Regions from separate parts of the Streptomyces sp. Xyl84 genome, predicted to be linked through region 1. Evidence: riboswitches for the same ligand, from Rfam matches in the RefSeq annotation. Region 1 holds a riboswitch; the other holds the start of a gene.
The links. A riboswitch is a leader RNA that binds a small molecule or an ion and turns the genes downstream of it on or off. The one in region 1 is predicted to bind thiamine pyrophosphate.
Positions count from the first base shown of each region.

Region 2: linked by a shared signal. The riboswitch ahead of AC6I72_RS01125 (purine-cytosine permease family protein) and the one ahead of thiO (glycine oxidase ThiO) in region 1 are both predicted to bind thiamine pyrophosphate.

Region 1 is NZ_AP029182.1:5,374,695-5,380,537, reverse strand. It holds gene AC6I72_RS23325 (NAD(P)/FAD-dependent oxidoreductase) at 1-1,155, opposite strand, end outside; gene AC6I72_RS23320 (avidin-fold protein) at 1,331-1,672, opposite strand; TPP riboswitch at 1,725-1,836, shown strand; gene thiO (glycine oxidase ThiO) at 1,834-3,000, shown strand; gene thiS (sulfur carrier protein ThiS) at 2,997-3,209, shown strand; gene AC6I72_RS23305 (thiazole synthase) at 3,213-4,007, shown strand; gene pknB (Stk1 family PASTA domain-containing Ser/Thr kinase) at 4,219-5,843, shown strand, end outside.
Region 2 is NZ_AP029182.1:255,278-261,120, reverse strand. It holds gene AC6I72_RS01140 (S8 family serine peptidase) at 1-259, opposite strand, end outside; gene AC6I72_RS01135 (universal stress protein) at 662-1,102, shown strand; gene AC6I72_RS01130 (hypothetical protein) at 1,256-1,378, opposite strand; gene AC6I72_RS01125 (purine-cytosine permease family protein) at 1,660-3,063, opposite strand; TPP riboswitch at 3,053-3,146, opposite strand; gene AC6I72_RS01120 (DUF2891 domain-containing protein) at 3,174-4,193, opposite strand; gene pcp (pyroglutamyl-peptidase I) at 4,193-4,843, opposite strand; gene AC6I72_RS01110 (DUF979 domain-containing protein) at 4,919-5,843, opposite strand, start outside.

The sequences.
Region 1 (5,843 bases):
CAGCCGTCGGCCCTGGGCGAGATCCCGCGGGCGGCCGACCGCCAACAGGGCGACCAGCCGGGTGTCGCGCAGCCAGCACACCGTCCAGGCCGGGCCGGAGGGCTCGCCGCGCCAGACGGTGGCGTCGGCCGCGGTGTGGTGGCCGGCGTACTGCACGAAGCGGCCGAACTGCTCGGACCAGAAGTACGGCACCGGGTCGTAGACGGCAGGGGTCAGGCCGATCACGTTGGCGGCGACCGTGCGCGGGCCCTGGAGCGCGTTGTCCCAGTGGTGGACCAGCAGGCGTTCGCCGTACCGGCCCGACGGGAAGGAGGCGCAGTCGCCGACCGCGTACACGTCCGCCGCGCTGGTGCGCAGGTGGTCGTCGGCGAGCACCTCTCCGCGCTCGCCCAGCTCGACGCCGGAGCCCGCCAGCCAGGCGGTCGCGGGGCGGGCGCCGATGCCGACGACGACGGCGCCCGCGGGCAGCCGTGACCCGTCGTCGAGCACGACCGCGCCGGGCTCGACGCGTGCCACCCGCGCGCGGGTGCGCAGCACGGTGCCGCTGTCGGTGTACCAGGCGGTCATCGGAGCGGCCACCTCGGCGGGCAGCACCCCGGCCAGCGGCCGGTCGGCGGCCTCCACGACCGTCACCGCGCAGCCCGCCTCGCGCGCGGCCGTCGCGAACTCGGCGCCGATCCAGCCGGCGCCGACCACGACGACGTCGTGCTGCTCGGCGAGGACCGGCCGCAGCCGTTCGGCGTCGTCCAGGGTGCGCAGCAGGTGCACGCCGGGGACGTCCTCCGCGCCGGGCAGCCGCACCGGCTCGGCGCCGGTGGCGAGGACGAGGACGTCGTAGGGGACGGGTCCCTCGGAGGTGTCGAGAACGTGCGCTTCGGAGCGGACCGCCAGGGCCTCGCAGCCGAGCCGCAGCTCCAGGCCGAGCGCCTCGAAGTCGACGTCGAAGGCGGACCCCTCGGCCTTGCCGAGCAGGACGGCCTTGGACAGCGGTGGCCGGTCGTAGGGCTGGTGGGGTTCGGCGCCGATCAGGGTGATCGTGCCGGTGAAGCCCTGCTCGCGCAGGGCGACCGCGGTCTGCACACCGGCCATGCCAGCGCCGGCGACGACCACGCGCCGCGGCTGAGCCGTGCCCTGTTCCTGCGTCTGCTCGCTCACCTGATCACCATAGTCAGCTGACGTTCAGTCAGTCAGGGGGCGTGCGGAGTGACGTGCTCCACAACGCCCGCCGCGTCCCTGTCACGCCGGCCGAGGCCGTGCCCCGGCCGCGATTCCCGGTCACGCCGGCCGAGGTCACGCCGCCCCCGACGGGACCGCGCCCCGCCCGCCGCCGTCAGTCACCCACCTGTTCCACCACGCTCGTGCCGCTCCCCGCCTGCGACTCCCACTCCCACGTCTCCTCCAACCGCACCCGCCCGTCGGGCAGTTCGACCACCGTGGAGACGCAGTGCCCCGAGGAGGTCGTGCCGTCGTGCTTGAGCTGGACGTAACGGAAGTCGAGCCGGTCGCCCTCCCTGGTGCCCACCAGGTGACCGCGGACGACGTCGCCGCCCGCGTACTCGGCCCAGATCTCCCCGCCCCGTTCGTGGTACGTGAAGCGGGTCCGGGTGCCCACCTGGCCGGGGGCCTGATCGGCGACGGGGGCGAGGACGAGACCGTCCAGCGAGGGCGGCATACGGGAGGCTCCCTTACAAAAGCGCTGCTCCAAGGACTAGGGTGGCCACCGTACAAGCACTCGCGGGAGCCCGGACGCACCGGGCTGAGAGGGAGGCTGGCGGCCTCCGACCGTACGAACCTGATCCGGGTCATGCCGGCGAAGGGAGGGGCTGGACGCCCATGTCGTTGCCACGTACGTCTGACGTCCTCGTCATCGGGGGCGGGATCATCGGGCTCGTGACCGCCTGGCGCGCGGCCCGGCGCGGCCTGTCCACGGCCGTGGTGGACCCCGAGCCGGGCGGCGGTGCCGCGCAGGTGGCGGCCGGGATGCTGGCCGCCGTCACGGAACTGCACTACGGCGAGGAGACGCTGCTCGGCCTGAACCTGGCCTCGGCCCGCCGCTACCCGGACTTCGCGGCCGAGCTGACCGAGCTGACCGGCCACGACCTCGGTTACCGCAGGTGCGGCACGCTGGCCGTCGCGCTGGACGCCGACGACCGCGCCCACCTGCGGGAACTGCACGCCCTGCAACACCGCTCGGGGCTGGAGTCGGAGTGGCTGTCGGGGCGTGAGTGCCGGCGCCTGGAGCCGATGCTCGCGCCGGGCGTGCGCGGCGGGCTGCGGGTGGACGGCGACCACCAGATCGATCCGCGGCGGCTGGCCGCCGCACTGGTCGTGGCCTGCGAGCGCGCTGGCGTGGTCTTCCACCGCGCCTGGGCCGAGCGGCTCACCGTCGAACGGGAGCGGGCCACGGGCTGCGTGCTGCGCGAGGGCACCGCGCTCGGCGCCGGGCAGGTGGTCCTGGCCGCCGGCAGCCTCAGCGGACGCCTCGCGGGGGTCCCGGACGACCTGCTGCCGCCGGTGCGGCCGGTGAAGGGGCAGGTGCTCCGGCTGACCGTGCCCCAGCGGTACGCGCCGTTCCTGAGCCGCACGGTGCGGGCCGTGGTGCGCGGCGGCCACCTCTACCTGGTGCCGCGGCTCAGCGGCGAGCTGGTCGTCGGGGCCACCAGCGAGGAGCTGGGCTGGGACACCACGGTGACGGCGGGCGGCGTCTACGAGCTGCTGCGCGACGCGCACGAGCTGGTGCCCGGCATCACCGAGCTGCCGCTGACCGAGACCCGCGCCGGGCTGCGCCCCGCCTCCCCCGACAACGCGCCGCTGCTCGGCCCGACCGGTCTGGACGGGCTGCTGGTGGCCACCGGGCACTACCGCAACGGTGTGCTGCTCACCCCGGTCACCGGTGACGTCATGGCGCACGTCCTGGCCACCGGCGAGCTGCCGGACGAGGCCCGTCCCTTCAGCCCGCGGCGTTTCCACGCCGCCCCCCTCACGGAGCAGCCCGCATGAGCACCCCCGTCCGCATCTCCGTCAACGGCGAGCCGCGCGAGTTCGCGCACGGCACGGCCCTCGACGCCGTCGTACGGACCCTGACCGCGGCGCCCTCCGGGGTGGCCGCCGCCCTCAACGAGACCGTCGTCCCGCGCGACCGGTGGCCCTCCACCGCTCTGTCCGAGGGCGACCGCGTCGAGATCCTCACCGCCGTCCAAGGAGGCTGAACCATGGCCGACGACCCCTTCGTCCTCGGTGGTACGTCCTTCACGTCCCGGCTGATCATGGGCACCGGCGGTGCGCCCAGCCTGGACGTCCTCGAACGCTCCCTGGTGGCCTCCGGAACGGAGCTGACCACGGTCGCGATGCGCCGGGTGGACCCCTCCGTGCACGGCTCCGTGCTGTCCGTGCTGGAGAAGCTCGGCATCCGGGTGCTGCCCAACACCGCGGGCTGCTTCACGGCGGGCGAGGCGGTGCTCACGGCCCGGCTCGCCCGGGAGGCGCTCGGCACCGACCTGGTCAAACTGGAGGTCATCGCCGACGAGCGCACCCTGCTGCCGGACCCGATCGAACTGCTGGACGCGGCGGAGACCCTGGTCGACGACGGCTTCACGGTGCTGCCGTACACGAACGACGACCCGGTGCTCGCCCGGAAGCTGGAGGACGTCGGCTGCGCCGCGGTCATGCCGCTGGGCTCGCCCATCGGCTCCGGGCTCGGGATCCGCAACCCGCACAACTTCCAGCTGATCGTGGAGCACGCGCGCGTGCCGGTGATCCTGGACGCGGGCGCCGGCACGGCCTCGGACGTGGCGCTGGCCATGGAGCTGGGGTGCGCGGGCGTGATGCTCGCCTCGGCGGTGACGCGGGCACAGGAGCCGGCGGTCATGGCCGAGGCGATGCGGCACGCGGTGACGGCCGGCCGCCTGGCCCGGCTGGCGGGCCGCATCCCCCGGCGCCACTTCGCCGAGGCCTCGTCCCCGGTGGAGGGCCTGGCCGACCTGGACCCGGAACGCCCGGCCTTCTGAGGCCGGCCGGCCACGCACCTGGGTCTTCCCCGGCCCCTCGCACAGGGAGGGGCCCCGGTCGCTGCCCGAGGGCGGGCCTCGCCCGCGCGCCCCGCGCACGCTCCCGGCTCGCCGCCCGCGCGCGTGGGAAGCGTCACAGGTCGGCTGCAGTCCCGCCGCGGAGCGCCGCTCGGCGGCTCGGGTGTCCGTGGCGGCTCGTAGACTCCCCTGCGTGGATACGACCCTTCAGGACCCTCTCGTCGGGCAGGTGCTCGACGGCCGGTATCGCGTCGACGCGCGGATCGCCGTCGGCGGGATGGCCACGGTCTACCGGGGCCTGGACACCCGCCTGGACCGGGTACTCGCCCTCAAGGTGATGCACCCGGCGCTCGCGGCCGACGGGTCGTTCGTGGAGCGGTTCATCCGGGAGGCCAAGTCGGTGGCCCGCCTGGACCACCCGAACGTGGTGCAGGTCTTCGACCAGGGCACCGACGGGTCGTACGTCTACCTGGCCATGGAGTACATCGCCGGCTGCACGCTGCGGGACGTGCTGCGCGAGCGCGGGGCGCTGCAGCCGCGGGCCGCGCTGGACATCCTGGAGCCGGTGCTCGCGGCACTCGGCGCGGCGCACCGCGCCGGGTTCGTGCACCGCGACATGAAGCCGGAGAACGTCCTGATAGGCGACGACGGCCGGGTCAAGGTCGCCGACTTCGGGCTGGTCCGGGCCGTGGACTCGGTCACCAGTACCACCGGCGCCGTCCTCGGCACCGTCTCCTACCTCGCCCCCGAGCAGATCGAGCAGGGCACCGCCGACCCCCGGGTCGACGTGTACGCGTGCGGTGTGGTGCTGTACGAGATGCTGACCGGCGCCAAGCCCCACCAGGGCGACAGTCCCGCCCAGGTGCTGTACCAGCACCTGCACGAGGACGTGCCGGCCCCGTCCGCCGCGGTCCCCGGGCTGCCCGTCGGACTGGACGAGCTGGTCGCGGCGGCCACCGCGCGCACCCCGCAGGTGCGGCCGCACGACGCGGTGGCGCTGCTCGCCCGGACCCGCGAGGCCCGGGCGGCCCTCAGCACGCAGCAGCTGGACGCCCTGCCGCCGCAGGCCCGCAGCGCGGAGCACGACAACGCGCAGGACCGCACGAGCGTGATCCCGCGCGCGCTGACGATGCCGCGCCCTCTGCCCGTCAACGAGGATGACGAGGACGCCGCGGCGGGGGCCGCGCTGCACCGCACCAGCCGCCTGGAGGCGCCCGCGGCTCTCGCGCCCCGGCGCCCGGCCCGGCGGCCCCGGCGGCTGGTGCTGACGGTCGTCGCCGCCGTACTGCTCGTCCTCGCCCTGGGCGGGGGCGTCTGGTACATCAACTCCGGCCAGTTCACGAAGGTGCCGCCGCTGCTGGCGAAGACCGAGGCGCAGGCCCGCGAGCGGCTCAGGGACACCGGTCTCGACGTCAAGGACGTCAAGCACGCCTACAGCGACACCGTCAGGCGCGGCACGGTCATCAGTACGGACCCCGCGGCGGGCGCCCGGATCCGCAGCCACGACTCCGTGACCCTCACCGTCTCCGACGGCCCGGAGACGGTGAAGGTGCCGAACCTGAAGGGCCGCCCGCTGGACGAGGCCCAGGACCTGCTGGGCAAGGCCGGGCTGGAGCCGGGCATGGTGAGCCGCGCCTTCAGCGAGGACGTCGCGGCGGGCTCGGTGATCAGCACGGACCCCGGGACGGGCACCGCGCGCCACGCGGGCTCGGCGATCGCGCTCGTCGTCAGCAGGGGCCGCCCGGTGGACGTGCCGGACGTCACGGGCGAGGACCTGGACCAGGCGAAGTCGGACCTGGAGGACGCGGGCCTGAAGGT
Region 2 (5,843 bases), 5.1 Mb from region 1:
GGGTGCTGCCGTCCTCGGCGGGCAGCGCGACCGCGGAACTGTGTCCGGACGGATCCCCGGTGACCAGGACCCGGTCGCCGGTGACGAGCGTGACGACCGTGCCGCGCGCGGTCTGCGCCGCGGCCGCGGCGGTGCCGAGGACGGGTCTCTCGTGTGCGGTGGTGTCCCGGGGCGGTGCGGCCATCGAGGGCACGGCCGCGGTGACGGCCAGGACCGTGGCCGTCGTGACCCCCAGGACTGTTCGCGATATCGAGCGCATCGCTCTCCCGAATCTGTGCACCGGCACGTGCGTACCGGTGTCACGTCTGCGCGATCCGCCCGTGCGGGCATGCGTGAACAGCCGGATCGCGGAAGGTGGTTGGTGCTGCGGTGGGCACCACCCTGGCAGACGGACCGCTGGGGGGAGAGGACGGGACGAGGCGGTTTTACGCTGTGGCCGTTTCCCGCCACCGGGCCGGGCGGCGGCGCGGGGGACGAGACGGGCCGGCCTCGTGGAACAGATCCCTGCTGTCGCGTTGTTCACGACGTGTCCCGATCGCACCGGCCCCGGTGCGATCGGGACGGCCCCACCCGGAAGCACACCTGCGGCCACACCCGAAGACACTTCCGGAGAAACACCCGAAGAGCACTCAGAAACACGTACAGACAAGGAAGTCAGCTCATGTTCCACCGCGTTCTCGTCGCCGTCGACCCGAGCCCCGCCCGCCACGCCACGGTCCGGCTGGCCGGTGACGTGGCCCGGCTGACCGGCGCCAAGGTCCGGGTGCTGCACGTCGCCCCCACCGCGGCCACGCTCGCCGCCGTCGTCCCCCTGGAGAACGACGCGGAGGCCAAGACCGTCGTCGACGAGGCCGTCACCACGCTGCGGGACTCGGGCGTCGACGCCGAGGGCGCCGTCGCGGGCGGTCTGACCACGCAGATCGCCACCGCCATCTCCGCCGCCGCCGAGGAGTTCCAGGCCGACCTCCTGGTCCTCGGCCACCACCACCGCAGCGCCCTGGAGGCATTCATCAGCCCGCGGGTCAGCGACGCCGTCGCCCACGCCAGCCGGATCGCCGTCCTCCTGGCCCCCGAGGACGGCACCGCGACCGGGCGGAACTGAGCACCGAGGCCCCGGAGAGCTGACCCCCGAGGGCGGCTCCATCGCGGCCCCGCACATGACGGAACAGCGCTCCGGACGACTTACCGAGCGCTGTTCCGCTGTGTCGACGAATCACTGTCCGCAGCTCTTGAGGACACTCCAGGACGGCCGGGGTCAGGGCTCCGGCTGCTCCTCGTCGGGATCGGTCGACCAGCGGGACAGGAGTTCCTCGAAGGCGTCCATCCCCAGCAGGAGCAGCATCATCGCGATCGGAGTGCACAGCGCTACCAGAACCATGGAGCCTCCCGAGGGGAGCACCGGCGGACTCTTCACCCGGCCCCGCGAGCCGCACGCGGCGAGGCACTTCTCAGTGTGGGGCCGAATGGGCTAAAGCGCACTTCGTTGCCGGTGTGACTGCTGAGGCCCTGACCGGGGCGGCAGCGGCGCGCCCGTGCCGCGTCCCGGGCGTCCTGGCCAGGGTGCCGTCTTCCCGCGCCTTCCCGTGGCGCGGCGCCCCCGGCGGTGGTAACGCGGTTCCCGCCCTCCGGCGCGCCGCCCCGAGCGCGTCGCGCGTGCCTTCAGCGCCGACGCCGTGCGCGCAGCGGCGCGTAGACGAGCAGGGCCGCCACGAATCCGACCGGGTAGGCGAGATCGGCGCCGTGCAGGGCCCGCGCGGCCGGTCCGGTGTACAGGCCGGTGTTCATGAACGGCACGGACACGGCGAAGGCGACGACGAACGCGGTGAGCGCCGGCCACCAGGACTGCGGGCGGGCCGTCTCGTGCGACAGCTCGACCGGGCGGCCGCCGCGGGCCCGGGCACGGGCCGCCCAGTCGACGATGACGATCGCGAGGAACGCGGGGATCCAGTACCCGACGAACAGCAGGACGTTCTGGAAGCGGGCGGTGGTGTCGGCCGCGTGCATCCACAGCACCAGCGGGAAGCCGAGCAGCGCGGCGAGGGCGGCGGCGAGCGGCCGGGGCAGGCGTACGCCCATGGTCTGCAGCGCCAGCGACCCGCTGTAGTCGTTCATGGCGTTGCTGCACAGGGCCGCGAGCGCGATCGAGAGGAGTCCGAAGGCGCCCAGCGGGCCCCCGCCGAGCAGTGCGTCGACACCGTGGGCGGTCTGGTCGGTGAACTCGGCGGCGCCCCACAGGCCGAGCGCCTGCACCGCCACGAAGGACAGGCCGATGCCGAGCAGGGTGCACCAGAACATGCGCGGACGGGACGCCGAGCGGGGCAGATAACGGCTGAAGTCACTGGCGTACGGGGCCCAGGACAGGGCCAGACTCAGTGCGATCGTGCAGGTCAGGACGAACGCGCCGGCCTTGTCGGCGCCGTGTGCGGTGCCGGCCGTGGCCGCCGGGTGGGCGTGGTCCAGGAGCTTGACCGCGAGGACGGCGAAGGCCGCGGCGAGCGCGAACGTCATCACCGTCTGCAGCCGGTGGATCGCCTCGTAGCCGAGCACGCCCAGGGCGCCCTGGCCGGCCATCATCACCAGGACGCCGGCCCAGAACGGCCAGCCGCACAACTGGGCCAGCGCCTCCCCGCCGAACAGGCCGATCAGCGCGTCCCAGGCGATGGACGACAGCCACTGCAGCGCGGCCGGCACGGTGACGGCCCCGCCGAAGGCCAGCCGGGCCAGCGGCATCTGCGCCGCGCCGGTACGGCTTCCCCAGGTGCCCAGGTAGGCGGTGGGCACCGCGCCGAGCAGGGTGCCGAGCACCACGGCGGCGAGAGCGGTGGCGGCGTCCAGTCCGAGCGCGATGCCGACGGTGCCGGTGAACACGCCGGTCATGGTCAGGTTGGGGGCGAACCAGACGGTGAACAGCCGTCCCGGACCGCCGTAGCGGCTGTCCTCGGGCACCGGCGTGATGCCGCGTGCCTCCATCCGCAGATCACCGGGTGCCGTCGGCATCCGCCCGTCGAAGACGTGCCGCGGGCCGGCGACGGCCGGCTCGGTGCGGGCATGCGGCCATGACATGTGACATCCCTCCGCCAGTCCTAACTGGTTCAGGTTCGACGGGTGTGATCTCAGCCCCTGCGGGGGCACCCCGTGTCCAGGTACGGCCGCCAGGATAGCCCGGCCCGCCGTCAGGCCTCGCCCGGGTCCGGCACGTCGAGCGCCAGCACGGCGAAGGTGGCCAGCCAGTGGTCGGTGGTGAAGTCGCCGCGTTCCACGGCGGGCAGGCCCGCGGCGAGGTGCGCGTCGGCCGCCTTCGCCAGGCGGCTGCGGACCGGGCCGGCCGGCAGCGCCCCGGCGATCGACCGCAGTGCGGCGGCCCTGCTCAGGGCGAGGCCCAGCAGGTGACCGATCTGCGGATCGGCGTGGTCGGAGACGACGGGCACGTCCAGGAGCGGGCAGGGCGCGCCGGAGCGCAGCGCGGGCAGGAAGCGGTCGAGCCACTGCGCGAACCGCTCCCCGTCGAGCACCCGGCGCATCGCGTCGGCCTCGCTCAGCGCGGGCGACAGGAAGTCCTGGCCCGAGGGCTCCCAGTGCGCGGGGGCGTCGTGGTCGTCGGCGAACCAGGCCAGCAGGCGTTCGCGCACGGCCTCGGTGGTCGTGGCCGACAGTTCCCCGGTGTCCAGGAGGAGACCGAGCGCGAAGGCGCTGTTGGGGTGGTTGCCGTGGCGCACCGGATAGGTGGCCTTCGGCAGCCAGTCGGCCAGCAGCCGGTCGACGGCGGCGACGGCCGGTGCCAGCGCCTCGCTCCAGCGTGCGCCGGCGGCGCCCCCGTACGCCCGGCACTCGGCGGCGAGCGCGACCAGCCACGCCCAGCCGTAGGGCCGCTCGAAGGAGGGCCGCTCCAGGAGGTAGGCGGCCTCGACGGCGAGGGCGTCCGGGGTGAGGTGCCGGTCGAGCACCTCGGTGAACGGCGCCGTCCCGGCCAGGGCGGGCGTCGCGCCGTGACGGCGCAGCATACGCACGAGCAGCCAGTGCATGTGGACCGAGGAGTGCCAGTCGTAGGCACCGTAGAAGGCCGGGTGGAGGGTGCTCGGCCGCACGTCCTGTCCGGCCGAGGTGACCAGGTGGGCGGGGAAGTTGGGGTACTCGCGGGTGATGTTGGCGAGGGCGAGCCGGGCGAAGGGCTCCGCGTAGGAGGTGAGCGGCATCAGTGGGTGGCCCCCTCGGTGGTCTTCAGGTCCTGGCCCGCCGGGGTGGTGGCGGCGGCGACCAGCAGGGCGCGCAGTCCGCGGGCGACGGTGGCGGGCTCCAGGGCCGGGGCGGTGCCGTCGGTGACCTGCTCGGGCGCCCAGGGCACGTGCACGAAACCGCCGCGGACGTGCGGGAACTCGGTGGCGATCAGGTGGCCGAGGCCGTAGGCGACGTGGTTGCAGACGAAGGTCCCGGCGGTGTGGGACACGGCGGCCGGGACCCCGGCCGCGCGCACGGCGGCGACGCAGGCCTTGACGGGCAGCGAGGAGAAGTAGGCGGCGGGGCCGCCGGGCACGACCGGTTCGTCCACCGGCTGCGCGCCGTCGTTGTCGGGGATGCGGGCGTCGTCGAGGTTGATGCCGATGCGTTCGACGGTGACGCCGGGACGGCCGCCCGCCTGGCCCAGGCAGAGGACCAGGTCGGGGGCGCAGGCGCGGACGGCGTCCCGCAGCGCGCCGAGGGAGGTGGCGAAGACGCAGGGGAGTTCGGCGGCGGTGACCGTGAGCCCGGCGGGCGGCTCGGCGGCCAGGAGGGAGGCCGCCTGCCAGGAGGGGTTCACTGTCGCGCCGCCGAAGGGGGCGAAGCCGGTGACGAGCACACGGGTCATGGGACTTCCTTCACGGGGGACGACGGTGGGACGGGTCCGGCGCGGCGGCCCGGCGCGCGGTGCCGGCCGGGCGGCTCAGAAGGCGAAGACCGCCATGATCACGGTGCAGCAGACCAGGAGCGGCAGTGCCGTCGGGATCTGCGCCTTGATCGGCCCGTACTGGTCCTTCAGTTCGAGCAGGGTGGCCGGGACGATGTTGAAGTTGGCGGCCATCGGCGTGCACAGCGTGCCGGCGAAACCGGCCAGCATGCCGATGGCGAGGACGGCCGCCTCGTTGCCGTGCATCTGCTCGATCAGGACGGGCCAGCCGATCGCCGCGGTCATCACCGGGAAGGCGGCGAACGCGTTGCCCATGATCACCGTGAAGAGGAACATCCCGACGCAGTACGCGATCACCGCGAGGTACTTCGAGTTGTCCGGCAGCACGTCGTCGACGATCTTGCCGACCTGGGTGCCGACCCCGGCCAGCGCGAAGATCGACCCGAGGACGGCGAGGAGCTGGGGCAGCAGCAGCGCGGAGCCCATCGCCTCCAGCATGGAGCGGCCGGAGTGCAGCGGCACGGAGAGCTTCTTCTCACCCGTGACGAGCATGCCGACGACGAGGGCGACGACGCATCCGACGCCGAGGCCGATCAGCGTGGCCTTGCCCGTCTCGAACAGCCCGGAGTCGTCGAGCACGGAGGCGCACACGATCGCGACCAGCGGGATCGTCAGGGCCGGGATGAAGATCCGGCTGCCCAGCCGGGCGGCGGAGGCCTCGCGCTGCTCGGCGGTGGTGGTCACCGGGACGCCCTTGCCGAGGAAGTTGAACCCGGCGAGCACGATCAGCACCAGGACCGCCACACCGAGCGGTTCGGCGGGCAGGGTCCAGCCGCCGTTGTGCGCCTCGCCGTTGGCGACGCCGGTGCCGTAGGGGAAGGTGAGGCCGAGCAGCCCCCAGAACGCCGCGGACGTCCACCGCTTCGGGTTGCTGCGGTCGGCCGCCATCTGCACGGCCATG